DNA from 3 places in the Mesorhizobium sp. XAP4 genome. Region 3 is predicted to be linked to each of the others. Evidence: riboswitches for the same ligand, from Rfam matches in the RefSeq annotation. Region 3 holds a riboswitch; each other region holds the start of a gene.

Region 1 (9,580 bases), on a different contig from region 3:
CGGGCTCGACATTGATGGCGATGCCGTGAAAACTCACCCAGCGCCGCAGCCGGATGCCTATGGCCGCGATCTTGTCCTCCGCCGGCGAGCCGTCCGGCAGAGCAGGGCGATCCGGCCGCACGACCCAGACGCCGACCCGGTCCTCGCGGCGCTCGCCCCGCACATTGAAAGCGGCAAGCGTGCCGATGATCCACTGTTCGAGCGCCGCGACGAAGGCGCGGACATCCTCGCGCCGCCGCTTCAGGTCGAGCATGACGTAAGCGACCCGCTGGCCCGGCCCATGATAGGTGTATTCGCCGCCGCGTCCGGCCGCGAAGACCGGGAAGCGGCTGGCGTCGATCAGATCCTCGCCACGGGCGCTGGTGCCGGCCGTGTAGAGCGGCGGGTGTTCGACCAACCAGACCATTTCGCCGGCAGCGCCGCTGCGGATCGCCTCGGCGCGCGCCTCCATGAAGGCAAGTGCCTCGGGATAGGCGGTAAGGCCGGGCTCGATCAGCCATTCGACCGGTGCCGAGCCGGGAAGCGGCAGGAACGACGTGGCGATCTGGCTGCGTTCGGTCATGGCGTATCGTCTTTTCGTTTGTCCATGGCGCGCCCAAAAACGCCTCGCACCTTTGGGCGACATCAACTTGCCTTCCATATGGCGATATCAGGCGCAAACGTCCAGTTCCGGCGCTGGGTTCGGGCCCTGTGGAGCATTATGCCAATCGCCTGACATTATTGCTTGCCGTGCACTTGTTTCACCGGAAACGATTTGCTACACGCCGCGAGCCGGTCGGTTCCGGCTCTACCACGTGCGGTCGTGGCGGAATTGGTAGACGCGCAGCGTTGAGGTCGCTGTGGGGCAACCCGTGGAAGTTCGAGTCTTCTCGACCGCACCATTCTCTTCCCAGAATCCGATTTGTGCCGGTCTCGCCCGCTGCGGGCCGGACGCATTTCGTTGATATTCCCGCACTTTACGCCACTTTCTTTTTGAGCGTCGGATTCTCCCAAAACCGGTTTCCCCCTTGGGTCCGATGCTCTAGACCTGATTTGCACCTTTTCCGGGATTCTTGTGGCGGGAGGCGCTGGTGGAAGGCGAGCACGAACGGACGACCGGCGCCGGGGCCGCCGAGGACAACCACGCCGACATCTATGGCGAGGACGGCGCCGTGCTTTCGTCCTTCCTGGCGCGGATCGGCGCGGCGATCGCCGACCGCGACACGCTGACCCTCAAGCATGAAGTCGACGACCTGCACCAGTCGGAGCTCGGCGACCTGCTCGAGGCGCTGCATCCCGAACAGCGCCGCGCGCTGGTCGAACTCCTGGGCGCCGATTTCGACTTCTCCTCGCTGACGGAGGTCGACGAGGCGATCCGTATGGAGATCGTCGACAATCTGCCCAATGCGCAGATCGCGCAGGCGGTGCAGGAGCTCGATTCCGACGACGCCGTCTACATTCTCGAGGATCTCGACCAGGAAGACCAGGACGAGATCCTGTCGCAACTGCCGTTCACCGAGCGGATCAGGCTGCGCCGATCGCTCGATTATCCCGAAGAGACGGCCGGCCGCCGCATGCAGACCGAGTTCGTCGCGGTTCCGCCGTTCTGGACGATCGGCCAGACCATCGACTACATGCGCGAGGACAACAATCTTCCCGAGCGCTTCAGCCAGATCTTCGTCATCGATCCGAGCTTCAAGCTGCTCGGCGCCATCGACCTCGACCAGATCCTGCGCACCAAGCGTTCGGTCAAGGTCGAGGAGGTGATGCACGAGACGCGGCACGCCATTCCGGCCACCATGGACCAGGAAGAGGCGGCGCGGGAATTCGAGCAGTACGATCTTTTGTCGGCCGCGGTCGTCGACGAGAACGAACGGCTGGTTGGCGTTCTGACCATCGACGATGTCGTCGACGTCATCCAGCAGGAGGCCGAGGAAGATCTGATGCGTATGGGCGGCGTCGGCGACGAAGAGCTTTCCGACAGCATCTTTTCGACCTCGCGCTCACGCGTTCCGTGGCTGCTGATCAACCTTCTGACCGCGTTCCTGGCGGCGTCGGTGATCAGCCTGTTCGACCGCACGATCGAACACATCGTGGCACTGGCGGTGCTGATGCCGATCGTCGCGGGCATGGGCGGCAATGCCGGCTCGCAAACCATGACCGTCACCGTGCGGGCGTTGGCGACCAGGGATCTCGACATCTACAATGCCGGCCGCATCATTCGCCGCGAGATGGGTGTCGGCTTCATCAACGGCATCGTCTTCGCCATCCTGATCGGCATCGTCGCGGCAGCCTGGTTCCGTGATCCCAATCTGGGCGGGATCATCGCGGCGGCGATGATCATCAACATGTTCGTGGCCGCCCTGGCCGGCATCCTGATCCCGCTGCTGCTCGATCGTTTCAAGGTCGATCCGGCGGTCGCTTCGGCGGTCTTCGTCACCACGGTTACCGACGTCGTCGGTTTCTTTGCATTTCTCGGCATTGCCACGTGGTGGTTCGGCGTGCCCTGAAGGCACGCCTTTTGGCTCAATTGACTTTTACGTAAATGCCGTGCGAGGCTCGCGCGGGGCGCTATGTCGATTCCGGCATGGCATGGGTTTTGGTTCGGGACAGAAGGGTGACGCCGCCATGGCGATCGCCCCGGTGTTTCGGCGTGTGGGAGTGGCAATGCGAGAATATTATTCGATCACCGAGTTGACCCGCGAGTTCGACGTGTCGACGCGGACGCTGCGCTTTTATGAGGACGAAGGGCTGGTGCAGCCGGTGCGGCGCGGCCGCACGCGGCTGTTTCGCCCCTCCGACCGGCAGCTCATTCGCCAGATCATGCGCGGCAAAAGGCTTGGCTTCTCGATCAACGAGATTCGCGAAATCATCCAGATGTACAAGGAGCCGCCCGGCGAAGTCGGCCAGCTCAACCTGATGATCAAGCGCATCGAGGAAAAGCGCGAGGATCTCCGGCAGAAACGCCGCGACCTCGAGGAGACGCTGGCTGAACTCGACCAGGCCGAGGAGTCTTGTGTGGAGCGGCTGGTGGAGCTTGGCGTGAATACCTAGGCAGAGAGTTTGAGGGACAGCGCCCCCTCTCTCCTGCCGGACATCTCCCCCACGAGGGGGGGAGATTGGCCGCTTGAAAGCCAGCTCAAATCCAGCGGCGCACGCGTTTGGCGTAGTCGCGGTATTTCTTGCCGAATTTTGCTGCCAGCACCTTTTCCTCGCCTTCGATCGCCACCTTCTGCGTGGCATAGGCGGCGATGAACGCCAGCGGCAGGAACCACACGATGCCCGAGACAAAGGCGACGCCGATCAACAGCAGCGTGTTGGCCAGATACATCGGATTGCGGGTGACGCCGAAGGGACCCGTGGTGACCAGGTGATCGGGTACAGCGTTGGGGTTGAGCGTGGTCTTGGCCCGGATCATGGTGCGGATCGCGGTGAACCAGAGTGCGGCGACGGCAAACAGCGCCACCCAGCCGGCCGCGAACAGGATATCGCCCAGCAGGTCGCCGATCCAGGGCAGGGGATAGAGCAGGCCCAGTGCGATGCTGACGGCGATGGCGGCGATGTAGATCAGCGGCGGCCACGGTATGAGCCCCGGCTTCGGCTGGTTCTCGGTCATTCGGCCCCTCCCTCCATCAACTTGCTGTCGGTCTTGGCGGTGCACATGCCGGCGAGATCGGACAAATGCGCTTTCCACTCCGCAGTCTGATCGTTGTTGTAGAGCCTATCAAGCGTGGACTCGCCCTCGAGCGTATCGAGCATGCAGACACAGTAGCTTGTACAGAACTCGGTGTCGCGCGACTGCTCGCAGGACAGCTGACAGGTTTTGAGGAAATTCACCTGCGGGGTTTCGACCTGCGCCGGCATGATCTGCGAGAACAGCCAGACGCAGCCGATCAGCAGCGGCTGGTGGATCAAATAGAAAGCCAGGCTGTGCCGGCCGATGAAGACCAGCGGGTTGGCCAAGCGACCGGGCGCCAGATTGGCAAGCCTGGCAAGCAGGCCGGCACCTGCGGCGAGTTTCGTCACCGCGATGCCCGCAAGCACGGCGCCGAACCACGGAAACAGCGGAACGTAGTCGTTGGAGCGCGGATTGATCGCCGACAGGCCGACCCACCACAGCCATGGGTGATCGAAGGCCTCGAAGCGCAGATAGACGGGGGCGGCGATAACGAGCGCGGCGACGACAAGCGTCAGCAGCGCCGGCAGGCGCAGGAAGGCGAGACCGAGCAGGCTGGCCAGCGCGATCTCGTGCAAGATGCCGAAGAAGATGAAGCCGTCCGGAGTGGCGATGCGGGTAACGACCGAAATCGCGATCGCGGCTCCGGCGACCATGGCGAACCGCTTCCAGAAGCCGTTCCAGCGGATTTGTCGGCCGTGGGCGAGATACAGGCTGACGCCGACCAGGAACAGGAAGGTCGAGGCGATGCAGCGCGCGTAAATCTTCCACCAGCCGAAGGCGGTCAGGCCGGGATCGGTGTAGCCGAAGAACTCCAGATCCCAGGTGAAATGGTAGCTTGCCATGGCGATCAGCGCGATGCCGCGCACGATGTCGATGGCGACGATGCGCTTTGGTCGATCCTGAACGGGTGCGGTCGGCGTTTGGATGCTCATGGTCTCGCATTCTGATTCAGCCCCGCTGGAGGACTATCACGGTTGCCCAGGACAAAAGAAGACCGGCAACCCTGCCGATAACGCCGGATCAGCCGCGGCATTGTGCCAGTGCCGGAAAGCCTTTGGCCGGCTTCGCTTTTGCCGGATGCACGTCGGTTTCCTCTTATTGGCGCTGAGGTCGCCACGGCAGATTTGACCCGGTGAATCTGCTTCGGGGAAAGCAATGTCCACCCATGTGCGCCATCCGATCTGGCTACCGGCCCTCAAGGCCGCGGACGCGCGCACCTTCGCTTCGCTCTATGCGGTCGAATCCTTCGCCCGCGCCACGGTGTCGAGCGTCATCCCGATCCAGGCTTACGAGATCCTGCACAACGAGCAGATCGTCTCGATCCTCTACACCGTCGTGGCGATGCTCGGCCTGTCGGTGACATTGTTCATGCCGATGCTGATCCGCCGTTTCGCCCGGCGCTGGGTCTACACGGCGGGCGCCTGCCTGCTGGCCATCGGCTCGCTGTTCTTCGCCACCGACACGCTTGCCGGGCAACTGGCCGGCATGCTGTGCCGGGTGATGGGCGCCAGCGCGCTGTCGATCACGCTCAACCTCTACATCATGGACCACATCCGCAAGACCGACTTCATGCAGGCCGAATCGCTGCGCATGGCGTGGTCGATGCTGGCCTGGACCGGTGGGCCGACGCTCGGCATCTTCCTCTACACGCGCTTCGGCGTCTATGCCGCGCATGGCGCGGTGGCCGTGTTCGCGTTAGCGCTGCTGGCATTGTTCTGGACCTACCGGCTCGGCGACAACCCGTCGATCCGTCCCGGCAAGACGCGACCAGCCAATCCGCTCGCCAATATCGGCCGCTTCATCGCCCAGCCCAGGCTCAGGCTGGCCTGGCTGATCGCGTTTGGGCGCTCCTGTTTCTGGACGACGTTCTTCGTCTATGGGCCGCTGTTCATGGTCATTACGGGTGAGGGCAAGCTGGCCGGCGGCCTGCTGGTTTCGGCCGGCAACGCGCTTTTGTTCATGGCGATTTTCTGGGGCAAGGCGGGAAAGCGCTTTGGCGGCCGCAGGACCATGACATTTGCCTATTTCGCCATGTCGGTCGCGCTTCTGGCGGCGGGCTTCGTCGGCGAAACCGTGCCGCTGCTCACCGGCGCCTTCCTGCTCTGCGGCGCCTTCTTCACCATTGCACTCGACGCGCTCGGCTCGACCGCCTTCATGCGCTCGGTGCGCTCCTATGAAAGATCGCAGATGGCGGCGGTCTATCGCACCTATCTCGACTTTTCCGAGCTGACGCCGCCGCTGGTCTATTCGGTGGTGCTGGCCTTCTTCGGCCTGGGCTCGGTGTTCGTCACGCTTGGCCTGCTGGCGGCGGTCTGCGGCTTCGTGACGTGGCGCTATCTGCCGAAATCGCTTTGACCTTCATGGCGCATTCGCAACGGTCGCCGGCGGAATTTGGTTTGCCGGACGCGAGGATTCTGCCTATAGTCGCCGGTGTCGCCGGTTCCATTTTGGAGCCAAGAGGGAATGCGGTAAGGGCGGATTTCGCCCAATGCCGTGGCTGCCCCCGCAACTGTGTGCGGTAGTCCTCTCCATATGCCACTGAAGATTTTTCTTCGGGAAGGTGGGGAAGGACGCTGATCCGTGAGCCAGGAGACCTGCCGGCGACAGGAAACTGACTTCGATGCCCTCGGGTGGAGGGCGAAAGGACAAGACATGACTACCGCTTCCGTCTCCCTCGGCGCTTCCGTCTCCTCGCAGTCGCGCTTCATGCAGCTCGCGCTTGCCGCGCTGCTCGGCATTTTCGTGATGGGCTTTGTCGGCTTCTCGCATATCGATGCGGTCCACAATGCGGCTCACGATTATCGCCATTCGATGGCATTTCCCTGCCACTGACGAGGGGCTGACATCATGAACCTGTTTCGCAACGTCGTGTTCATCGCGGCGATCGCCGGGCTCGTGGCCGGCGTCGTTCTTGCCTGCATGCAGGCCTATGCGACCGTGCCGCTGATCCTGAAGGCGGAAGTTTACGAACAGGCGGGCGGCGGGCATCACCATGACCATGCCGCTCCGGCAGCAACGGATAGCAATGCCATGAGCACAGCCGCTCCGGCCCCTGCCGAAGCGACTGCCGCGGCGGAAGACGAGGGCTGGGCGCCGGCAGACGGTTTCGAGCGTTTCGCCTTCAGCGTGCTTGCCAACATCGTCACCGGCATCGGCTTCGGGTTGATCCTGGTCGCGGTTTCCGAATTCGCCGGCGGCATCGGTGGTTGGCGCCAGGGCGTGTTCTGGGGCCTGGCCGGCTTTGCCGTGTTCACGCTGGCACCGGGCCTCGGCCTGCCGCCGGAACTGCCGGCCATGCCGGCCGCCGATCTCACCCAGCGCCAGATCTGGTGGTGGGCAACGGTGGCGGCAACCGCTGCCGGTCTCGGCCTGATCGCGTTCCGCAAGTCGCTGCCGCTGGCGATCCTTGCCGTCCTTTTGATCGTCGCACCGCATGTTGTCGGGGCACCGCAGCCCGACAGTTACGAGACGGCGATTCCGGAAGGGCTGCATCACCAGTTCGTGGTGGCGGTGACCGTGACCAATCTGGTGTTCTGGCTGGTGCTCGGAGCGGTCGTCGGTGTGGTGCGCGGTCGCTTCACCGGCACCGCGACCAGCCTGCGCGACAGCTTTGCCTGATCGCAAGACACTGACCTTTCTCATCGGCGGTGCGCGCTCCGGCAAGAGCGCGCACGCCGAAATTTTGGCGACCGCCTTGCCGCCGCCCTGGACCTATATCGCCACGGCGCAAGCCTATGATGACGAGATGCGTGAGCGCATCGCGTTGCACCGGTCGCGGCGCGGCGAAGGCTGGACGACCATCGACGCACCGCTCGATCTCGCCGGCGCGCTTGCCGCCTTGCCGGACGATCGGCCGGTGCTTGTCGACTGCCTGACGCTGTGGCTGACCAACCATATGCTGGCCGAACACGATCTGGACCTTGAATGCCGGCGATTGGCGGAGGTGCTGTCGCGGCCGCGCGGACCCTGGTTCTTGGTGTCCAATGAAGTCGGCCAAGGCATCGTGCCGGACAATGCACTGGCGCGCCGCTTTCGCGATGCCGCCGGCCGGCTCAACCAGAAGGTCGCGGCGATTGCCGATACGGTGCTGCTGATGGTGGCGGGGCTGCCGCTCAAGGTGAAATGATATGACCGATATCGACAATAAGGACGAAGAGCGCCACCGCGCCAAGATGGCCAAGCGCAAGGCGGTGCAGGATGCCGAGGTGGCGAGCAAGACGGTCGAGAAGGGATTGCTCATCGTCAACACCGGCCCGGGCAAAGGCAAGACCACGGCCGCCTTCGGGCTGGCGCTGCGGATGCTCGGCTACGGCAAGCGCGTCGGTGTCGTCCAGTTCATCAAGGGCAAGTGGCACACCGGCGAGAAGGACGCCTTCGCCGCCTTCGGCGACCGTGTCGTGTGGCACGCGATGGGCGAGGGGTTCACCTGGGAAACCCAGGATCTGAAGCGCGACATCGCTGCCGCCGAAGCCGCCTGGGCCAAGGTGCTCGAACTGATGGCCGATCCGTCGATCAGCCTGCTGGTGCTCGACGAATTGAACATTGCGCTGCGCTACGACTATCTCGATCTCGACAGAGTGGTTGGCGCGCTAAAAGCGCGGCGCGAGGGCCTGCATGTCGTTGTCACCGGCCGCAACGCCAAGCCGGCGCTGGTCGAGGCCGCAGACCTCGTCACCGAAATGGGCGTGACCAAGCATCATTTTTCCGCCGGCGTGAAAGCGCAGCAGGGGATCGAGTTCTGAGTGTTCCTCAACCTCCCCAGACGGGGGAGGGTGAGGTTAGGTCACAACGATGACAACGACCGAAACCAACCCGAACAGAGCGATCAGCAGATAGTCGGCGACGCGATAGAGTTTCAGCGCCTGCCTGATGTCGAGGCTGTCGGCTTCGCGCCGGCCGCCTTCGCCCATGAAGACGTCGTCGACCAGCACGCCGCCATAGAAGCGCGGCCCGGCGAGCGCCAGGCCGAGCGCACCGGCCATCGCCGCTTCCGGCCAGCCGGCATTGGGCGAGCGATGTTTTTTCGCGTCGCGCCGCACCGCATGCCAGGCTTTTTTCGCATCAGCGCCTTTGACGAAGAATGCCGCCAGCACGATCAGAAGCGCCGTCAGCCGCGACGCCGGCAGGTTGATCCAATCGTCAAAGCGCGCCGCCGCCCAGCCGAACGCCTCGTGGCGCGGGGTGCGGTGGCCGATCATCGAATCGGCGGTGTTGGCGGCCTTGTAGGCGGCGCCGCCGGCCAGGCCGCCGACGCCGGTCCAGAAGGCAGGGGCGACGATGCCGTCGGAAAAATTCTCGGCCAGGCTCTCGATCGCCGCGCGGCAGACACCGGCCCGGTCGAGCGTTTCAGGGTCGCGACCGACGATCCGCGAAACGGCAAGGCGGGCCAAAGCAAGGCCGCCGGTGTCGAGGGCGTCAGCCACCGCCTCGACATGCTCATAGAGGCTCCTCTGCGACAGCAGCGACGTTGCCAGAAGGGCCGTGATGACCAGGCCCATGGGAACGAACCAGAACAGGATCTGTACGCTGAGGCCGATCACCGCCGGCACCAGCACGATGACCAGCAGCGCCTGGACACCGCGCTTGCGACGCAGCGCGTCGGGATCAGTGGCGCGGTTGAGCCTGCGGTCGAGAAAGGATATCAGCCTGCCGAACCACGTCACCGGATGGCCGATGGCGCGAAACAGCCAGTCGGGGTAACCGAGGGCGAATTCGACGACCAATGACAGGAAAGCGATCAGGACTGACATGAAGCTTCTTAATGGGGCGGTTGTGGACCATGGTGGAAGTCTTGGCCGCGCGAGGGTGCTTTTCCCCAACGCCCTGCTGCCTTTCGTCGACCTCTCGACCGGTATCAATCCGCACTCCTACCCGCTTTTCGACCTGCCCGCCACCTCGCTGTCGCGGTTGCCGGAAGCCGCG
Region 2 (9,580 bases), on a different contig from region 3:
AGCTAAGGTACATATTCGTCCATGGTGCTGATTTGCGCCGGTGACCCGCCGCACAGGCGGGTTTTTCGTGATGCTCCGTCAGACAACGCGCCGGCGAGAGGCTGCGAAAGAAAACCGTTGCCCAGAATTCGTCGCCCCGTGGTGCCAGGGCCGGCAATTGACAATCGCCGGGTTGAGTTCATCCTCTTCCACCATCTCTGAGGCGGAGATTCGGGGCACATGTGGGATTTCGAGATCGGCCGGTCGGTGTCCATCATGATGCGGACCTGGCCGTTCATCGTCTTTCGTATGATCGTCTATTTCGGCATCACGCTGGCCTACATCATGGCGAGCGGCACCGGAGCCTCGGTCGGCTATGGCGTCGGCCATATCTCCACCGATCCCGACGGGCCCATGTCCTTTGCCCTGTGGGGCGGCGTGGTCGGGTTTGGCATCGTCTCGATCGCGGTCTACTGGATCCGCGAATACATCCTCTATATCGTCAAGGCCGGCCACATCGCCGTCATGGTTCATCTGATCGACGGCCGCGACATTCCCGGCGGTCAGGACCAGATCGCCTACGCCAGGGATATCGTGACCCAGCGTTTTGCCGAGGCCAACATCCTTTTCGTCGTCGACCAACTCGTCAAGGGTGCCATCCGCGCCATCACCGGCCTGCTCGGCGGCATCGCCGCCTTCCTGCCTATACCGGGCCTGAGCGGCCTGGTCTCCTTCATCAACACGGTGATCCGCCTGTCGCTGACCTATGTCGACGAGATCATCCTCGGCTACAACATCCGCATCAATTCAGCCTCACCCTTCGAGACGGCGCGCCAAGGCGTCGTGCTCTATGCCCAGAACGGCAAGGTCATGGTCAAGAACGCCGTCTGGCTGGCGGTCATCATGTGGGGCGTTTCGTTCGTCATCTTTCTGATGATGCTGGCGCCTGCTGGTGCGATTCTGTTCCTGATGCCTGGCCAGCTCGCCGGCTGGGCTTTCGTGCTCGCCATCGTCTTCGCCTGGGCGTTCAAGGCGGCCTTCATCGAGCCTTTCGCCATCGCTTGCCTGATGCAGGTCTATTTCAAGACCATCGCGGGCCAGGTGCCGGATCCGGCCTGGGACGCCCGGCTGGCCGAGGCGTCGTCGAAGTTCAGGGAGCTCAAGGACAAGGCGCTCGCCTCCTTCGGCGGTTCGCGCTGGGGTACGGCCGGCGCCACACCCTGATCGGCCGGGCAGATGGTGTCTGGTGAGGCAGAAACGGTGTTGAGGCGCGCCACGGTGGACTTGAGCTGTGTCTCGCCTTGCCCGGAAAACGTCTCGCTCATGATCAGTTCCGGCAGCGGCAGCCGCCGTCCCCAACCATGCGTTTCAAGGTCCGGTTTGGAAGCGAACTCGGAAACACGGCCGACGCAGAGATAGGCGATTGGCGTTACGTGATCCGGAATGGCCAACAGCCGCTTCAGCGCCTCAGCCTCGATGATGCTCACCCAGCCGACGCCAACGCCCTCGGCACGCGCGGCCAGCCAGAAATTCTGCACCGCGCAGACGGTGCTGTAGAGATCCATCTCCGGATTGTGCCAGCGTCCCAGCGGCGAACCTTTCGAGCGCTGCCGGTCGCAAGTGATGCAGATGTTGAGCGCGCTTTCGCAGATGCCTTCCAGCTTGAGCTTGCGGTACAGCGCCTGTTTTTCCGCCTCGATCGCCGGCAGTTCCTGCTCGCGCGCGGCCAGGAACAGGTCGCGCACCCTTTCGCGTCGCTCGATGTCACGAATGACAATGAAATTCCATGGCTGCATGAAGCCGACCGATGGCGCATGATGAGCGGCAAGCAGCAGCCGCGCCAGCACGTCGTCATCGATCGCGGTGGGCAGGAAATGGCTGCGCACGTCGCGCCGCGTGAACATGGCGCGATAGACCGCATCGCGCGCATTCTGGTCGAATCCATCGTCAATGGCAGCGGTCATATGTTCCGGCATCGCTTGTCCCCTTGCGATTGCAGATTCAAAACGGTCAGAGCGTACTTTGTGCGTCCAAATGGACGCACGTCGCTCTGATGCCATCCGCCCGACCATGCGGATGACGATGCCTGCCAGGCCGGTCTTCTGGCTTGGGATCAACCCGCGTCCGGTGCCTTCCCGTCATCGACAGTGGCATTTACCGGCGCGGTCCCCCTCACAGCGTTGGGCACGCCACGGAATTCAACCGTGTTCCCGATTCTCCCGCTTGCGGCGGGCACCAGGCAGTACCCAGGGACCTTACGCCGAAGCGCCGGCGAGGCCAATGCCCGCGGCGACGCGAATGGACGCAGGCGCGATTTTCCCCAGTCATCGGCCGCCCGTGCATGGCCTTTGTCGATCCGGGTCACTAGATTAGGACGATGACCACCCGTCTCTACACGCATCCGATCTTCCTCGAGCATCTCACGCCGCCCGGACATCCCGAGCGGCCCGACCGCTTGCGCGCCATCGAGCGCGTGCTCGATGAGGAAGCCTTTGCCGGGCTCGATCGTATCCAGGCGCCGGAAGGCGACGAGGCCACCATCCTCTACGCGCATCCCGCCGATTTCGTCGCCCGCGTGCGCGCCGCCATTCCCGACGAAGGCATTGCCCGCATCGATGCCGACACCACTGCCAGTCCGAAGAGCTGGCAAGCGGCGATCACCGCGATCGGCGCCGCCAACGCCGCCGTCGATGATGTCTTTTCGGGCCGCGCCGACAACGTCTTCGTCGCCGCCCGGCCGCCCGGCCATCATGCCGAAAAGACCACGGCCATGGGCTTCTGCCTGTTCAACACGGCGGCGATCGCGGCGCGTTATGCGCAGAAGAAACACGGTGTCGAGCGCGTTGCCATCGTCGACTGGGACGTGCATCACGGCAATGGCACGCAGGATATTTTCTGGGACGATCCCTCGGTGCTCTATTGCTCGACACACCAGATGCCGCTTTATCCCGGCACCGGAGCGAAGACCGAAACGGGCGCCGGCAACATCGTCAACGCACCGCTGGCGCCGCAGACCGGCAGCGAAGTATTTCGCGATGCCTTCCTGTCGCGCGTCCTGCCCGCGCTCGACAATTTCGCGCCCGACCTGATCATCATTTCGGCTGGGTTCGACGCGCACCACCGCGATCCGCTGGCCGAGATCAATCTGACCGAGGATGATTTCGACTGGGCGACCGGCCAGTTGATGCAGCGCGCGGCACGCCACAGCGGCAACCGGCTCGTAAGCCTGCTCGAGGGCGGCTACGATCTGCAGGGATTGGCATTTTCGGTCGCCGCCCATGTCGGGCGACTGATGAAAGGATGAATGATGGCTGGTGAGACCAACGAAGACGTCAAGGCGATGAGCTTCGAGCAGGCACTCGATGCGCTGGAGAAGATCGTCGATGATCTGGAGCGTGGCGACGTGCCGCTCGACCAGTCGATCAGGATCTATGAACGTGGCGAGGCGCTGAAGGCGCATTGCGACCGGCTGCTGAAGGCCGCCGAGGACAAGGTCGAGAAGATCAGGCTGTCGCGCGACGGCAAGCCGGTTGGAACGGAGCCGCTCGACGCAGATTGAGGCCGGTCCGAACGATGGCCTCGCCTCACCGGTTTTTGGACATGATCATGATCGAGGCTATAACTCGTTGCGATTGAAACAGCTCAAGGACAAGAGGAGATACGGAAGCGATGTGCAGAAACATCAAGACCCTGTTCAATTTTGATCCGCCGGCAACCAATGACGAGGTGCGCGACGCGGCCCTTCAGTTCGTCCGCAAGCTGAGCGGAACGACGCGACCCTCGAAGCAGAACCAGCACGCCTTCGATCATGCCGTCGACGCCATCGCGGCCTCGGCGCGCGAACTGCTCGATTCCCTGGAAACCCATCAGCATCCGCGCAATCGCGAAGAGGTGGCGGCCAAGCTGCGGGCAAAGGCGGCCATCCGCTTTGCCTGATGCGGCCAGGCGGCCTTCGACCACCGACAAGGAGAGTCCATGAGCTTCTTCCCCGGGAAAGACCCTGAGGTGGGCGATGCGTTCGCCAGCGATCAGATCGAATTGATGGTCGTTCCGAACGCCAAGGACATCGGTGGTTTTCAGGTGCGCCGTGCCCTGCCAACGGCAAAAAGGCGGTTGGTCGGTCCGTTCATCTTCTTCGACCGCATGGGTCCCGCGATCCTGCGGGCCGGCCAGGCGCTGGACGTCCGTCCGCATCCGCATATCGGACTGTCGACGGTCACCTATCTGTTCGACGGCAAGATCCGGCACCGCGACTCCCTCGGCACCGAAATGGTCATTCAGCCCGGCGACGTGAATTTGATGACCGCCGGCCGCGGCATCGTCCATTCGGAGCGTACGCCGGAGGAACTGCGTGGCGCGCCGATGTCGGTATCCGGCCTGCAGACATGGCTGGCGCTGCCGGACGACAAGGAAGAGGTGGCTCCTGTGTTCGAGAACACAGGAGCGGTCAGGCTTCCCGAGATTGATGCCGAAGGCGTCAACGGGCGCCTCATCATCGGCGATTTCCAAGGATTACGGTCCCCGGTCAGGGCCGATTCGGAGACGCTCTACGCCGACCTGCGCCTGGCGCCCGGCGCCAGCGTGAAAATCCCTGCCGATGCGGAAGAGCGCGCCATTTACACGCTGGAAGGCGAGGTCTCGATTTCGGGCGATGTGTTCCCAGCCGAACGGCTGCTGGTGTTCCGTCCCGGTGACGAGATCGTCGTGTCGTCGCAGACCGGGGCGCATTTCATGCTGTTCGGCGGCGCCTCTCTTGGTTCGAAGCGTTACATCTGGTGGAATTTCGTCTCGTCGTCGAAAGAGCGTATCGAACAGGCGAAAGAGGAATGGAAGACAGGCCGCTTCGACATCGTTCCAGGAGACGAGGAAGAGTTCATTCCGCTGCCGGAAAGCTGATGCCTGTCGCCCAAAGTGGCCCGGTTTTGGGGAAACGACCTGCATAGAAGCAAAAGACCACAGTCTGATCCGCGTCACTGACACGCATTTACTTTCGCCGGCCGGCGGCCTATTTCGCCCATCAACCGAAAGCCTGAGCACCGTGAACGCAACGCCGCATACGCCGCTTCTCGACAAGGCCCGCATCCCGGCCGACCTGCGCATGCTTGCCGAGAGTGAGCTGCCGCAACTGGCGTCCGAGCTTCGCGCCGAGCTGGTCGACGCGGTATCCCGCACGGGTGGTCATCTGGGCGCCGGCCTTGGCGTGGTCGAGCTGACAGTGGCGCTGCACTATGTCTTCAACACCCCCGATGATCGGCTGATCTGGGATGTCGGCCACCAGGCCTATCCGCACAAGATCCTGACCGGCCGCCGCGACCGTATCCGCACGCTGCGCCAGGAAGGCGGCCTATCCGGCTTCACCCGCCGCGCCGAGAGCGAGTACGATCCCTTCGGCGCTGCCCACTCCTCGACATCGATATCGGCCGGCCTCGGCATGGCCGCGGCCCGCGATCTCTCCGGCGGCCGCAACAATGTCATCGCCGTCATCGGCGACGGCGCCATGTCTGCCGGCATGGCCTACGAGGCGATGAACAATGCCGGCGCGCTCGATGCACGGCTGATCGTCATTCTCAACGACAACGACATGTCGATCGCGCCGCCAACCGGCGCCATGAGCGCCTATCTGGCGCGGCTGGCCTCCGGCAAGGCCTATATCGGCCTGCGCGATTTCGGCAAAAAACTGACGTCTTATCTCGGCAAGCGTGCGGATCGTGCGATCACAAGGGCGGTCGAGCATGCACGCGGCTACGTCACCGGCGGCACGCTGTTCGAGGAACTCGGCTTCTATCACATCGGCCCGATCGACGGCCACAATCTGGAGCATCTGATCCCGGTCCTGAAAAATGTCCGAGACAATGGCGAAGGCCCGGTGCTCATCCATGTCGTCACCCAGAAGGGCAAGGGCTATGCGCCGGCGGAAGCCGCCGCCGACAAATATCACGGCGTCAACAAGTTCGACGTCATCACCGGCGCGCAGGCCAAGGCGCCGGCCAACGCACCGGCCTACACCAAGGTGTTCGCCGAAAGCCTGGTCCAGGAGGGCCGCGAGGACGACCGCATCGTCGCCGTCACCGCAGCCATGCCGAGCGGTACCGGCCTCGACCTGTTCGGCGAAGCGTTCCCGTCGAGGACCTTCGATGTCGGCATCGCCGAACAGCACGCGGTGACCTTCGCCGCCGGCCTCGCCACCGAAGGCTACAAGCCGTTCGCGGCCATCTATTCCACCTTCCTGCAGCGCGCCTACGACCAGGTCGTCCACGACGTCGCCATCCAGAAATTACCGGTGCGCTTTCCCATCGACCGCGCCGGCTTCGTCGGCGCCGATGGCGCCACCCATTGCGGCGCCTTCGACACCACCTTCCTGGCGACACTGCCGGGCTTCGTGGTGATGGCGGCGGCCGACGAGGCGGAGCTGCGCCACATGGTACGCACCGCGGCAAGCTATGATGACGGCCCGATCGCCTTTCGCTATCCGCGCGGCAATGGCGTTGGCGTCGACATGCCGGAGCGTGGCTCCGTGCTCGAAATCGGCAAGGGCCGCATCGTCAGGGAGGGCACCAAGGTAGCATTGCTGTCCTTCGGCACACGGCTGCAGGATTGCCTGATCGCCGCCGAGGAGCTAGGGGCTGCCGGGCTTTCCACCACGGTCGCCGACGCCCGTTTCGCCAAGCCGCTCGACGAGGATCTGATCCGGCGGCTGGCCCGCTCGCATGAGGTTCTGGTGACGGTGGAGGAGGGCGCCGTCGGCGGCTTCGCCAGCCATGTGCTGCAGTTCCTCGCCCATGAAGGCCTGCTGGAAAGCGGCCTGAAGGTGCGCCCGCTGGTGCTGCCCGACGTGTTTACCGACCACGCGAAGCCGGAAAAGATGTATGCCGATGCCGGGCTCGATGCTGCCGGCATCGTGCGCACCGTGTTCGTCGCGCTCGGGCATACGGTTCGCGCCCAGCGCGCCTGAATCAAAGTCTCAGTGACTTGAATCAGTTTGCCGGCCAACGTTCTTAACGCGTTGTTTACGCTGCCGTTTGGCGCTTTGCTTACCGTGTCTCTTGGCCGTTTTTCAACGGCGCCCTGCTAGATCGTGATCAGGCAGGGAGACAGCAACAATGAAAACGCTTCTGTGCGGCGCAGCGCTTTGCGCCGTCATCGTCGCGCCGGCCACAGCCGAAACGCGCTATGATCGCAGCCTCGAAAAGGCGGCCATGGGCATCGTCGCCGGCAAGATGGGCGACATCCGCGGCGGCTTTTCCTTCAAGCAGGTGCCGCAACTGGTGGTTCTGCCGGCCCCCGTTCCCGCACCTGCGCTTGCCATCGAGCCTTCACGCCGAGCAAGCATCGGGAGGGCGTGCGGATGGGTTGTCTCCGGCCGTCGAGCGCCCGGTTTCGCGAAGCGTATTCTGAGCTAGAGACCAGCAAGCCCTGATCGGGATTGCCCGATCGTTTCATCGTGCTTTGCCGCTGTGCGGGTGATCTAAAGGCGTCGGCACTGCTACTCCGCCGCCACCAGCTCCGCTTGTTGCGCCGGTTTCTCGGGGCGCCAGGATTGCGCCGCGTGGCGGGCGCGGTCTGCCAGGGCGGCAAGGCGTCCGCGCAGGTTTCGTCCACCCACCACTGACGACAAGATCACCGAATGCGTCGCAAAGCGGCGCTTGAAATCCTCGCCGCCGCAGAGAAAATCGATCGTGGTCAAGCCCCTGTCGAACGACCACTGGATGTAATCCATCATCAAGACCATGCCCGGCGAGGCCCGTTCGAAGGCCGGATCATAGGTGGTGACGAAAGCCATCATCGTTCCATGCTGCTCGAAATTGATCGATATGGCGATGATCTCGTCTTCGCGTTCGAGCACGAAAATGCGCAGCAACCCAAGCCCGGCCAGAACCGAGATCAGTGCCGGCAGCGCGGGGGAACCTTCGTCGAACAGGTCCGAAACGCGGCCGTGTTTTGCGAGCCATAGCCGCTTCAGCGCGGCGACGCGTTCCAGCACCGGCTCGCGGGCTTCGTGCGCATCCATCAGGCGGAAACGCAGCGCGCCGCCTTCCTCCATGAATTTGTAACCACGGCGATAGTTTTGCCGGGTTTTCTTCGACTGGCTTTCAAACCATTGTGCGCCGCGTTGTCCGGCGCTGGAAACTCGGTAGCTGACCTCGCTGCGGTGGCTCGGCTGCAAAATGCTGCCCTGGCCTGGGGCGGCGGGACCAAGCAGGGTCCGGAATCGAGCATCGGGCAACAGCCGATTGAGATACGCAAGATCGAAGCCGCCATCGTCGAGGATATGTTGCCAGAGTTGCGGCAGGATCTGTGGCTCTGCATCGGGAGCAAGCAGGACATCTCCATAGTCGCAGTGATCCTTCGCCGCCCATTCCAGCATACGGATGCCCGAGCGCCAGAAGGTCGCGAGCGCAATGACCGCCTCGAGGCGCTCGCCGCTCCAGACCAGGCCGATCCTGAGGCCGCGGCGGTCCTGATGCGGTGTGGTGTGCCACCAGGCCGAGATCCAGTCGGGATGCTGGAAAACGAGGCCGCCGGCGCGTTGCCAGAGCGCTGCCCAGGCGGGCGCGATTTCTGCCAGTCGCTCTGGCGAGGTTGCAATTTCGATCCGGTGCGCTTGCTGCATCCGGAACACGGCCGGTCCGTTCATGGCTTGCCCCCCTGCGGCGATTGCTGTGGCTCGGGCTTGTCGGCGCGGAAATGTCTGGCGATCTGCCGCCACATCCGCTGCAGCGGCATGACATAGAGGCCTGCGAGCGACTGGTAGTCGCGCACGTTGCGTTCGATCAAACCGAACTTGAAGTCCTCGTCGGGTCTCGGAACGCACAGAGTTCCGAAGAGCCGATCCCAGAACGAGAAGAGCAGCCCGAAGTTCTTGTCGTAATGGCGCGGGTCGGTGCTGTGGTGCAACTGATGCCAGTGTGGGCACAGGATCAGATTGTTCAACGGCCCAAACGAGATCTTGAAATGCGTGTGCCTGACGAAATCCATCATCAGGATGTTGCGTATGATGTAGACGTTGACGCCGAAGACCGTCAGTTCAACCAGGTTCAGCGACACCAGCGACCAGATGCCGAAGCAGATGCCGGGAATGACGCCGTCCCAGGCCCGGTTCATCAATTCGTCGAGCGGGTGGACGCGATCTTTGGTGATGCCGACCATCACCTCGGCCGAATGGTGCACCTTGTGCAGTTCCCAGAGCACCGGGTAGCGGTGCTGGGCGACATGATAGAGATAGTACGAAATGTCGTAGGCAAGCAGCATGGTGAGGGTGAAGATCGTCACCGTCACAGGCCCCGCCGGCCCCTCGATCAGAGGCGGCTGGATTGCCAGCAGCGTGGAGAGCAACCAGTTCGTCGCATAGCCGACGGCGCTGACGAAGACGACGCCGGCGGGCAGCATGAGGAATGGCATCAGCGCCTTCCGCGTCACCCAGAACAAAAGGTCGGCTTTCGCCGAAGGATGCGTGATGACCTCATGCGGGACCGCGAACTCGAAGAACTCTTTCCAGCTCTTTTTCTCGACCGTGCGCCAATAGGCGACCAGGGCACTGGCCAAAGCAGTCAGCAACAGAAGTCCGGTCGCCAGCAGGCCGGCGCCGGAAATCCGGTCAAGA
Region 3 (9,580 bases):
CAGGCGAGATCCGCCTTGAAGCGGCCTATCGGGGAGATGTCGTCCGAATCGAGAAACGACACCAGACGCGTCTGCGGCAGCAACTGCTTCAGCCCGGCATTGCGCGCCTTGGTGACCCCGCCATTGATCTGCTGGAAAAGACGAATGCATGGGGCCTCGTCGATCAACGACCGTACGACGGCTGCCGAGCCATCGGTCGACCCGTCGTCGATGACGATGATGTCGAGATCGATGTCTTCGCGCTGCCTGAGCAACGAGCGCAGCGCCAGGCCAACGAATTGTTCGCGATTGTAGACCGGCATGATGACGCTCAGCCTCATCGGCGTCTCCAGCAGCGTTGCGGGCTTGGCTGATCCGAGCCGATTGTGTCGAGCATCATGGCATCCGCCAATCGGCGGGACTCTTCAATTCGAAGATACCCTGGACCTCTCGCCGTGACGGATCGGCCTTGCGCCGCCGCATCGACTTGTGGATTGCACGCAAGTGGTTGCGGACCCTGCCGCTATGTTCCTTGGTGACATTTCCGGCGTGGCGTCGGTAGTAGATCGCGACGGTGTTCGGCAATTCGTAGCGCGGACCGGTTTCGAAGACTCGCAACAGATAATCCGTGTCCTCGGACTGCTCAAAGTCCTCGTCGAAATGGCCGATGCGATCGACAAGCGTTCGACTGAAGAGAGCGGTGCTCAGCGAAATTCCGCGAAGCGTCATGGTACAGCAGTCCGCCTCCGGCTCGAGCTTCTCGTCGTCGATCCGGTCGACCAGCGTCATCAGCGAATAGGTTAGCTCAAGCCCGGAGGTAGCCTCGAAGCGGGCGAGATCGGCCTTGAACCGTCCGGCCAGCGAGATGTCGTCAGAATCCAGGAATGAAACGAACTCCGCATCCGGCGGCAGTTGCCGCAGCCCGGCGTTGCGCGCCCTGGCCACGCCCATGTTCGATTGCTGGAAGAGTCGGATGCAGGGGTTTTCGCGCATCATCGAGCGTACGGCCTCAGCAGAGCCGTCGGTCGAACCGTCGTCGATGACGATGATGTCGAGATCGGCGGCGTCCCGCTGCCGCACCAGCGAGCGCAATGCCGAAACGACATAGCGCTCACGGTTGTAGACGGGCATTATCACGCTCAGTTTCACGAAGCGCCCCGCACAAGAAAGTCCGCAATCGTGCCGGCTATCTCCTGTGGCTGCGTCCCCAGCGACAGACGATAGCACGGCAGCAGGCGGGTCAGGTCGCTGAAGAAGCGAAAGCCGCTCTCCCGCTCGCCCGGCATCTGCGCTATGCCGGACGGCGCCAAGGCAATCATGGCATCCCTGCGCGACACCGGCACGATCGAACTTGCCTCGCCTCCGCCGATATGTGGCACCAGCAGCGCAACGATGTCCAGAGTTTCGGGCACCGGCCGTGGCGCGATGTCGTCAATGTGAAAAGCATGCTTGCCTTGCCAGTTGAGCGGACCGTGCGCCTTCAGCCGGTGCTTCAGCCCAAGTCGCGCGAATCCCTGGGGATCCTGCTTGAGTGTTGAAAACAACGGGCGGGCAGTCACGCCGTTGGAGAGGTCGACCAGCACATAATCGTCGCCGACGCTGTCCAGCCCGTGGAGGAGGCCGGCGGCGACGGTCCCGGATTTCCCGGCGCCGCCCGCGCCGGCCAGCAGTACGCCCCTGCCTTTGGTGCCGAGCGTCCCCGCATGGGCCAGCCGCATGCCACGTGCCGCATATTCCCAATGGAGGAAGGGGCGCAGCGGCGCTCCCGGCTCCCACGGTGGAAAGGCATCGGCCGAGGCCATCAATTGCACGCCAACGCGACGTTGCGGATCATAGAACTGCCAGAAATCCAGGTCATGGAAATGGTTGCCGCGCAATCCGGCTTCCGCCAGCCTGGTGGCGAAGCCATGCTGCGTGAAGGGTCCTTGGCCCCATCTGGCCGGTGCCGCGATGCCGTCAATGCCGGGATGTGCGACGAAGATGCGGCAGATGTCGGCAGGCGCTCGGTTGTCCGGAGCCGTGACAAAGCCATGAGCGAAGGCATCCGCCAACGCGCCGGCACTCACAAGCGCGGTCAACTCCAGATGCGGCAAGCCCACCTTGCAGGTCAGTGGATAATGCGCGGCGCTGCTCTGCGCTTGCGCCAGGACATGACGTGCGTAGTCAGTCAGGTTTTCGAGAGTGACGTTTGGCATGGTCTGCCTGTTCCGGAGCTGTCCGGCAACGAGAGCCTGGCGGGCGCCTCAGTTGGCCTGCTTCACCGCGGGCCAGCCGAGGGGCTCCTCGACCTCGTGGATGGGATCGACGACAATGAGGTCGGCAAGGTCGTCATGGATGTCGACCTTGAGGGGCTCGCCGGCAGCGGCGAGCTGAGCCAGCAATTCGCTGGGAACCGGTCTTGCCACGCCATCGGTTGCGGCCGCCAGCAAACCGAATTCGAGCAATTGTGAAACAAAGCCGTCAATCGCGGCGGCATCGAGGGCGCCAATTCCGGTCGCGGCGCCGACCAGTTCGGAGGCAGGCACGCCGGACGACAGTGCATCCCAAAGCCTGCTGCCTGAATCAGAGAAGCCGAAATATTTACCGGTGGTCAGGTCGAGAACGACGGCTTCGCCATCGAAGGATTCAAAGACGATATCCTTGCTGGCAATGGCATATACGCCGGATTGTCGCATGTTTGCTCCCCGCCGAAGCAGGCCGCGGAGATGATCTTCGGGCCCTACGGTCAACCCCACCGTTGCAGGCGTCTAACCATTTGCAGGGTTTTTGGCAAGATGGCTTAGGCCCGGGCGAGCGCAGCTGCAGGCCGCGCGGGCATGGACAGTCTCTGACCGTGCCTGCCGGTCACGCCTCGATTTCAAGCGCCGAAAGCGGCTTCGAGCAACAGGCGAGGATAAAGCCGTCCTCGATTTCGTGATCGAGGATGCCGCCATTGTGGCTCATCTCGACGTCGCCCGCGACCTTCCTCACCTTGCAGGTGCCGCACAGGCCGAACTCGCAGGCGGCGGGAATCCGCACCCCCGAGGCGCGTGCCGTCTGCAGCACGGTCTGGCCGGCGACGCATTCGGCATCGACATCGGAATGCGAGAACCGGATCGGTGTCACGGCCTCCACGGTGGCAGCGGCGCCGTCGTCCGCCGGCGGCGAGAACGGCGCCGGGATCTCCTCCACGGCAGGCGCGGCAAAGCTTTCCTGATGGTATTTCGCCATGTCGAAGCCGGCTGCGTCCAGCATGCCGCGCACGGCGCGCATGAAAGGATCGGGGCCGCAGCAGAAAATCTCGCGCTCGCGGAAATCGGGCGCCAGCAATGGCAGCCGGATCGCGTCGATGCGGCCCATATGGCCGAACCAGCCCTCGCGGCTCGACCGCTCCTCGATCATGAAGCCGAGCGACAGCCCAGGCATGCGGCTGCCGAGCAGTTCGAGCTCCTTGCGGAAAATGATCTCTTCCGGGCGGCGCGCGCAGTTGACGAAGCCGACATCGGTCCATGGCGCGCAGTCGTTCAGCCAGCGCAGCATCGACATCATCGGCGTCACGCCGGAACCGGCCGAAATGAACAGGTATTTGGCGGCCGGGTGGCTGTGCAGCGAGAAGTCGCCGGTCGGCCCATAGGCCTTGACGTGCGAACCGGGCGTCAGATGGTCGAACATCCAGCGCGTACCGGTGCTGCCCGCCTGCGCCTTGACCGTCACCGCGATCGAGAACGGCCGCGACGGCGAGGACGACAGCGTGTAGGTGCGCATCAGCGGCCCGTCCGATGTCGGCAATTCCAGAGTCACGAACTGCCCCGGTTTGTAGCGAAACCAGGTCTGGTTGTCGGAGCGGAAGGTGAAGGTCTTCACGTCAGGCGCTTCGTCGCTGACGCCGATCACTTCCAGCACCTGCAGCCTGTCGTTCCAGGGCGTCATCTGGTCGAGATGGCGATAGAGGCCAAGGTCCGTCATCGCATTCATCCTCTTATCCCCTGGGCTAGGCGACGCTGCGCAGGGCCGGCCGGCCGCCTTCGGCAAGGCGCGGCCCGATGAACGACGCGTACCACTCGACGAACTGGATCACGCCGCCCTCATGCAGCTCCGAATAGGGGCCTGGTTCATAGGCCGGCGACAGGATGCCGAAGGCGTTTTCCTCGACGATGCGGCGGTCCTGGTCGTTGGTCTCGGTCCAGACATGGGTGAGCTCAGCGAGGTCGTAGTCGACGCCTTCGACCGCATCCTTGTGGACGAGCCATTTCGTTGTCACCGCGGTTTCCGTGGCACTGATCGGCAGCACGCGGAAGGTAACGGCGTGGTCGCCGAGGATATGGTTCCAGGTCGTCGGATAGTGATAGAGCAGCAAGGAGCCGATGCGGTCGGTTGAAACGCTGTCGGACAAGTTCTTCTGGACCGCCCGTTTTCCCGTCATGGTGTAGCTGACGGCATCGCGCAGCAGCGGCGCGCGGGTGGCGCGGTACTGCCCTGCCGGATCGATGCGGAATTTGCTCGGCAAGCCTGATGCCTCGCATTTGGCCCAGTGTGCGACCATTTCAGGGTCGCTGTCGGCGCCATGGACGCCGGTTATGGTTGGAGCCTCGGGGAAGGTCTTGCACAACTCGGGATGATTGGCGGCGCAGTGGTAGCACTCGCGGTTGTTTTCCCAGACCAGCTTCCAGTTGCCCTTCTCGACGATCGTGCTCTCGAAGGCGATCTTTGCTTCACGCAGCCGGTGCGGCAAAAGATAGGGTTCGATCATCGCCCGCATCGGCGCGAAATCTGCCGGTTCCTTGGCCAGGCAGATGAAGAAGTAGCCGCCGACGCTCTCGCAAGCGACCGGCTTCAGGCCGAAATCACTCTTGTCGAAACCGTCGGCCATCTGGCGGGCAAACAGCAGGCGGCCGTCCAGCTCGTAGGTCCACTGATGATACGGGCAGACGAGCTTTGCCGCGGTACCCTTCTCCGTGTTGCACACGCGGCTGCCGCGATGGCGGCAGGAATTGTGGAAGGCGTTGATCTTGCCGTGCTGGTCGCGGACAAGGACGACCGGATAATCGCCGACCTGCACGGTGATGTAGCTGCCCGGCTTCGGCAGTTCGCAATCATGGCCGATGAACAGCCAGTCGCGATACCAGATCAGCTCCATGTCGAGCTTGAAGTAGTCCGGATCGGTGTAGAAGGGCTGCTCCAGCGAAAAGCCTTGCCGGCGCCCCTTCAGGAGCCTCAGCATGTCGTTGCGGATATCCATGTCCTGTCCTCGTTCCTAAGGACTGAACTGGTGGTGACGGAGGAAGGATTGAAACGCAGGCCGGCTGTGTGCCGGACATGCGCTATCCACCTCTTGACCGCCCACCGCGATCAGTCGAGTCTAAAAATCTCGGGCTGGTTTCCGGGCTCTGGAGTTGTCCTTGCGGACCATCGCGACACCTTCCCAGGCGGTTGCCCAGTGGTCTCCCGTTGCGACTTGAACTCCACCACCGTTGCGGGGGCAGCGCCGGATTCTGACCGGCTTCCCAATTCTCCGCCTCGTCGTCACGAAGCGGCACCTGAGATGGTATGATCTAACCACGATCGCGGGCGCGCCGTCGGCATGAAAACGACATCGTATCCATGCGGCGCGACACGGCATGCGAAACGCTACTGCAGATCGTCGCGGGCCGAGATCTCACCTCCCGGGCGGCCATTTGCCGGCTGCGATCTTCCCGAATCCGACCCTTCGCGGGGATCAAAAAAGGTTAATGGTTTCGAAAAGTGACTATTAGCTCGCCCTAAAATCGAACCGAACGGTTCGTTTCTGTTGACGGTGCGTGCAGGACGGTGTGAACGCTGGGCCTCTGAAACAGTCAGTGATCCATCAGGTGGCTACACCTAACACACTGATATGAAGAAGAAAAATGCATCCCTAGATTCCATTGGCACAATTTCAAGGTGTGGATTCATGGTCCACACGGAACAACTTCGTGATTGGAAAAGACGACCTTGCCCTCCCACATCGGGGCTGTCCGAACGACGCGATTTCATTTCCAAGACACGCCGCTAGACGGACGGAAAAAAGACGATACTGGAGTACCAAAAATGAAAAAGATCATTCTCACTGCCGCAGCCCTTCTGGCCATTTCCGGCAGCGCCTTCGCTGGTAGCGACCACTACGGTTCCAACGCCGCGGCAGCCACTGCTGTCGACAGCTCGTACACCGCTTCGACCAAGAAGTCGGAACCGGCTGCTCAGGCGCCTGCCCAGGGTGCTGACCGCAACCTCTTCGGCAACAACTAACAGCCGATTCCCAGTTTCCCGGTCGACGGCGGGCTCGCCCGCCGCCCTGGCGAAATCCAGACATTCAGGAGTATTCAAGATGAACAAGATCCTCATTGCTGCCGCCGCCGTTCTGGCCATCACCGGCAGCGCTTTCGCGGGCAGCGACAACTACGGTTCGAACGGCCCCAACCAGCCTGCCGCCGCTGTGGACCAGTCGTACACGGCTTCCACCAAGACCTCGGAACCGGCTGCCCAGACGCCCGCTCAGGGCAGCGACCGTAACCTCTTCGGTCGCTAACAACCAATTTCGCAACCGACGGCAGCTGTGTCTGCCGTCCTGGCGAAATCCAGAATTCAGGAGACTAAAATGAACAAGATCCTTATTGCTGCCGCCGCCGTTCTGGCCATCACCGGCAGTGCCTTCGCCGGCAGCGACAACTTTGGCTCCAATGGTGCCAATCAGCCTGCCGCCACGACTTCGGTCGACAGCACGCGCACCTCTTCGGTACGCAACACCGGTTCGCCGGTTTACAAGCTGCTGAACTCGTCGGGTGACACCACCCAGAAGTCTGCTCCGCAAGGTGCCGACCGCAACCTCTTCGGCAACAACTAACAACCGAAGTCGATCTCCAAGTCAAAGAGCGGCGGGCCCGGCCCGCCGCTCTTTTTGTGCCTGACACGGTAATTGCGGTTAAGCCGCCTTTGCTTCCACTTCATGCAACGCGAAAGAACGTCCATCCGCGTCGAAGATATGCAGGTCCTCGCCATTGGCGCTCAGCCGCAATGTCGAGCCGCGCTTGACCTCGACATTGCCGGGCAGCTTGGTCACCAGCGGCAGATCGGCGCGGCCGATGTCGACATAGACAAGCTGCACCTCGCCGAGTTGCTCGACATAGTCGACCGTCCCCTCGAACAGATAGTCCGCGCCGCTGGCGATGATCAGGTCCTCCGGCCGCACGCCAAAGCTCACCGCAGCGCCCTTTGCCGAAGCCGGCGTCGCAATCGGCACGGTCGCCTTGCGTCCGCCGACATGGCTGACGACGGTCGGGTTTCCGGTCTTTTCGATGGTCGCCGGCAGGATGTTCATGGCCGGCGAGCCGATGAACTGGGCAACGAACAGATTGCCGGGCTTCTTGTAGAGGTCCATCGGCGTGCCGACCTGCTCGATATGGCCGTCCTTGAGCACCACGATGCGGTCGGCCAGCGTCATCGCCTCGACCTGGTCGTGGGTAACGTAGATCATGGTCGTGTTGGGCATCGATTCCTTGAGCTTGGCGATCTCGATGCGGGTGGCGACGCGCAGCGCGGCGTCGAGGTTCGAAAGCGGCTCGTCGAACAGGAACACCTTCGGATTGCGCACGATGGCGCGGCCGATGGCGACGCGCTGGCGCTGGCCACCCGACATCGCCTTGGGCAGGCGGTCGAGATATTTGGTCAGCTGCAGGATCTCGGCGGCCTGGCGCACGCGGCGGTCGATCTCGGCCTTGTTCTCTTTGCCGATCTTCATCGAGAACGCCATGTTGTCGTAGACGGTCATGTGCGGGTACAGCGCGTAGGACTGGAACACCATGGCGATGCCCCGCTTCGACGGCGGCACGTCGTTCACCACTTCGCCGGCTATTCTGAGTTCGCCGGAGGTGATTTCCTCGAGCCCGGCGATCGACCTCAGCAATGTCGACTTGCCGCAGCCCGACGGGCCGACGAAGACGATGAACTCGCCCGACTTAATATCGAGGTCGATGCCGTGGAGAATGTTCAGATTGCCGTAGGACTTCTTCACTTGTCTTAGCGTGACATCGGCCATTGGTTTCCTCCAGTGATTGGAAATTCAGTCGAGACGCCCGAACCAGGCGCCGTAGCCGCCAAGCTCGATGGAACCGCTGCTCGCCTGCCCCGAAAATCCGTGCCCGGGCAGAGGTTGCAGCGATCGGCCGCCAAGGTCAACCTTGGCCCGCCCGGCTCCCAGATTGAAGACGCAGACGATCTGCTCGTTGCCTGCGCGGCGCGTGAAGGCGACGGTATCTCCCTCACTTTCGATGAAGGTGATGTCGCCCTTGGCCAGCGCCGGATGGGCACGCCGGAAGGTAAGAAAGCGCCGGTAGTGCTCGAGCAGCGAAGCCTCGTCGCCCTGCTGGACATTGACCGCTTGCGCCAAATGCTTGGCCGGCACCGGCAGCCAGGGTTTTGCCTGGGAGAAGCCGCCATTCTTGGCGCCGCCGTCCCACACCATCGGTGTGCGGCAGCCGTCGCGGCCCTTGAATTCAGGCCAGAAGCGGATGCCGTAGGGATCCTGCAAATCCTCGAACCGAAGGTCGGCCTCGCCGAGCCCAAGTTCCTCACCCTGATAGATGCAGACCGAACCGCGCAAGGACATCAGCAGCGCCGAGATGACCTTCAGGTAGGCGGTCGGGTCGGGCTCATTGGCGGCCCAGCGCGAGGCCGGGCGCATTACATCGTGGTTGGAGAAGGCCCAGCACGACCAGCCATCGCTGGCGACCTTGCCGAAGGATTCCAGCACCGAGCGGACCTTGCCCGCGCTGATCTTTTCCGGCGCCAGGAAATCGAAGGAGTAGCACATGTGCACGCGCTTGCCGCCGGCGGTGTAGGCGGCCACCACTTCAAGCCCACGCTGCGAATCGCCGACCTCGCCGACCGCTGCCGTTGCCGGATATTCATCGAGCAGGGCACGGAACCGTTCGAGGAAGCCGAGATTCTCGGGCCGGCTCTTGTCGTAGAGATGGTCCTGGTAGTTGTAGGGGTTGACCGCCGGCGCGGTCTGGTCGTTGCGCTCTTCCGGCGGCAGCGGCGGGTTGTTTTCCAACCCCTGGCTGTGGAAGTAGAAATTGATGGTGTCGAGCCGGAAACCATCGACGCCGCGCTCCAGCCAGAAGCGGGTGACGTCGAGCAACGCGTCCTGAACCTCGTGGTTGTGGAAGTTGAGGTCGGGCTGCTCGGCCAGAAAATTGTGCATGTAATATTGCTGGCGGCTGGTGTCCCATTGCCAGGCCGAGCCGCCGAAGATCGACAGCCAGTTGTTGGGCGGCGTGCCGTCCGGCCTGGCGTCTGCCCAGACGTACCAGTCGGCCTTCGGGTTGCTGCGGCTCGACCGGCTTTCCTTGAACCATGGGTGGTTGTCGGCGGTGTGCGACAGCACCTCGTCGATCATCACCTTCAAGCCCAGCCTGTGTGCCTCGGCGGTCAGCGCGTCGAAGTCGGCCAGCGTGCCGAACATCGGATCGACGTCGCAGTAATCCGACACGTCATAGCCGAAATCCTTCATCGGCGACTTGAAGAACGGCGAAATCCAGATGGCGTCCGCACCGAGTGCCGCGATGTAGGGTAGCCGCCCGATGATGCCCTTAAGGTCACCGATGCC

What was found. A riboswitch is a leader RNA that binds a small molecule or an ion and turns the genes downstream of it on or off. The one in region 3 is predicted to bind cobalamin.
Region 1: it holds a riboswitch for cobalamin, as region 3 does, so the genes downstream of both, P3C39_RS04995 (CbtB domain-containing protein) here and P3C39_RS13220 (aromatic ring-hydroxylating dioxygenase subunit alpha) in region 3, are expected to answer to the same signal.
Region 2: it holds a riboswitch for cobalamin, as region 3 does, so the genes downstream of both, bluB (5,6-dimethylbenzimidazole synthase) here and P3C39_RS13220 (aromatic ring-hydroxylating dioxygenase subunit alpha) in region 3, are expected to answer to the same signal.

Annotation. Positions count from the first base shown of each region.
Region 1 is NZ_JARIXW010000001.1:993,000-1,002,579, forward strand. It holds gene lipB (lipoyl(octanoyl) transferase LipB) at 1-562, opposite strand, end outside; tRNA gene P3C39_RS04965 (tRNA-Leu) at 797-881, shown strand; gene mgtE (magnesium transporter) at 1,071-2,489, shown strand; gene P3C39_RS04975 (MerR family DNA-binding transcriptional regulator) at 2,647-3,033, shown strand; gene P3C39_RS04980 (isoprenylcysteine carboxylmethyltransferase family protein) at 3,119-3,595, opposite strand; gene P3C39_RS04985 (DUF1624 domain-containing protein) at 3,592-4,590, opposite strand; gene P3C39_RS04990 (MFS transporter) at 4,814-6,013, shown strand; cobalamin riboswitch at 6,079-6,275, shown strand; gene P3C39_RS04995 (CbtB domain-containing protein) at 6,311-6,490, shown strand; gene P3C39_RS05000 (CbtA family protein) at 6,506-7,276, shown strand; gene cobU (bifunctional adenosylcobinamide kinase/adenosylcobinamide-phosphate guanylyltransferase) at 7,269-7,784, shown strand; gene cobO (cob(I)yrinic acid a,c-diamide adenosyltransferase) at 7,786-8,400, shown strand; gene cbiB (adenosylcobinamide-phosphate synthase CbiB) at 8,437-9,408, opposite strand; gene cobD (threonine-phosphate decarboxylase CobD) at 9,407-9,580, shown strand, end outside.
Region 2 is NZ_JARIXW010000003.1:415,086-424,665, forward strand. It holds gene P3C39_RS15440 (hypothetical protein) at 220-1,203, shown strand; partial or broken gene bluB (5,6-dimethylbenzimidazole synthase) at 1,326-2,051, opposite strand; cobalamin riboswitch at 2,054-2,234, opposite strand; gene P3C39_RS15450 (histone deacetylase family protein) at 2,357-3,283, shown strand; gene P3C39_RS15455 (exodeoxyribonuclease VII small subunit) at 3,287-3,538, shown strand; gene P3C39_RS15460 (DUF2277 domain-containing protein) at 3,649-3,915, shown strand; gene P3C39_RS15465 (pirin family protein) at 3,955-4,875, shown strand; gene dxs (1-deoxy-D-xylulose-5-phosphate synthase) at 5,018-6,931, shown strand; gene P3C39_RS15475 (hypothetical protein) at 7,080-7,379, shown strand; gene P3C39_RS15480 (GNAT family N-acetyltransferase) at 7,463-8,686, opposite strand; gene P3C39_RS15485 (sterol desaturase family protein) at 8,611-9,580, opposite strand, start outside.
Region 3 is NZ_JARIXW010000002.1:873,273-882,852, forward strand. It holds gene P3C39_RS13195 (glycosyltransferase family A protein) at 1-320, opposite strand, end outside; gene P3C39_RS13200 (glycosyltransferase family A protein) at 376-1,128, opposite strand; gene P3C39_RS13205 (serine kinase) at 1,125-2,174, opposite strand; gene P3C39_RS13210 (PqqD family protein) at 2,223-2,654, opposite strand; gene P3C39_RS13215 (hybrid-cluster NAD(P)-dependent oxidoreductase) at 2,824-3,924, opposite strand; gene P3C39_RS13220 (aromatic ring-hydroxylating dioxygenase subunit alpha) at 3,950-5,197, opposite strand; cobalamin riboswitch at 5,312-5,514, opposite strand; gene P3C39_RS13225 (DUF680 domain-containing protein) at 6,025-6,222, shown strand; gene P3C39_RS13230 (DUF680 domain-containing protein) at 6,302-6,502, shown strand; gene P3C39_RS13235 (DUF680 domain-containing protein) at 6,572-6,817, shown strand; gene ugpC (sn-glycerol-3-phosphate ABC transporter ATP-binding protein UgpC) at 6,896-8,008, opposite strand; gene P3C39_RS13245 (alpha-glucosidase) at 8,033-9,580, opposite strand, start outside.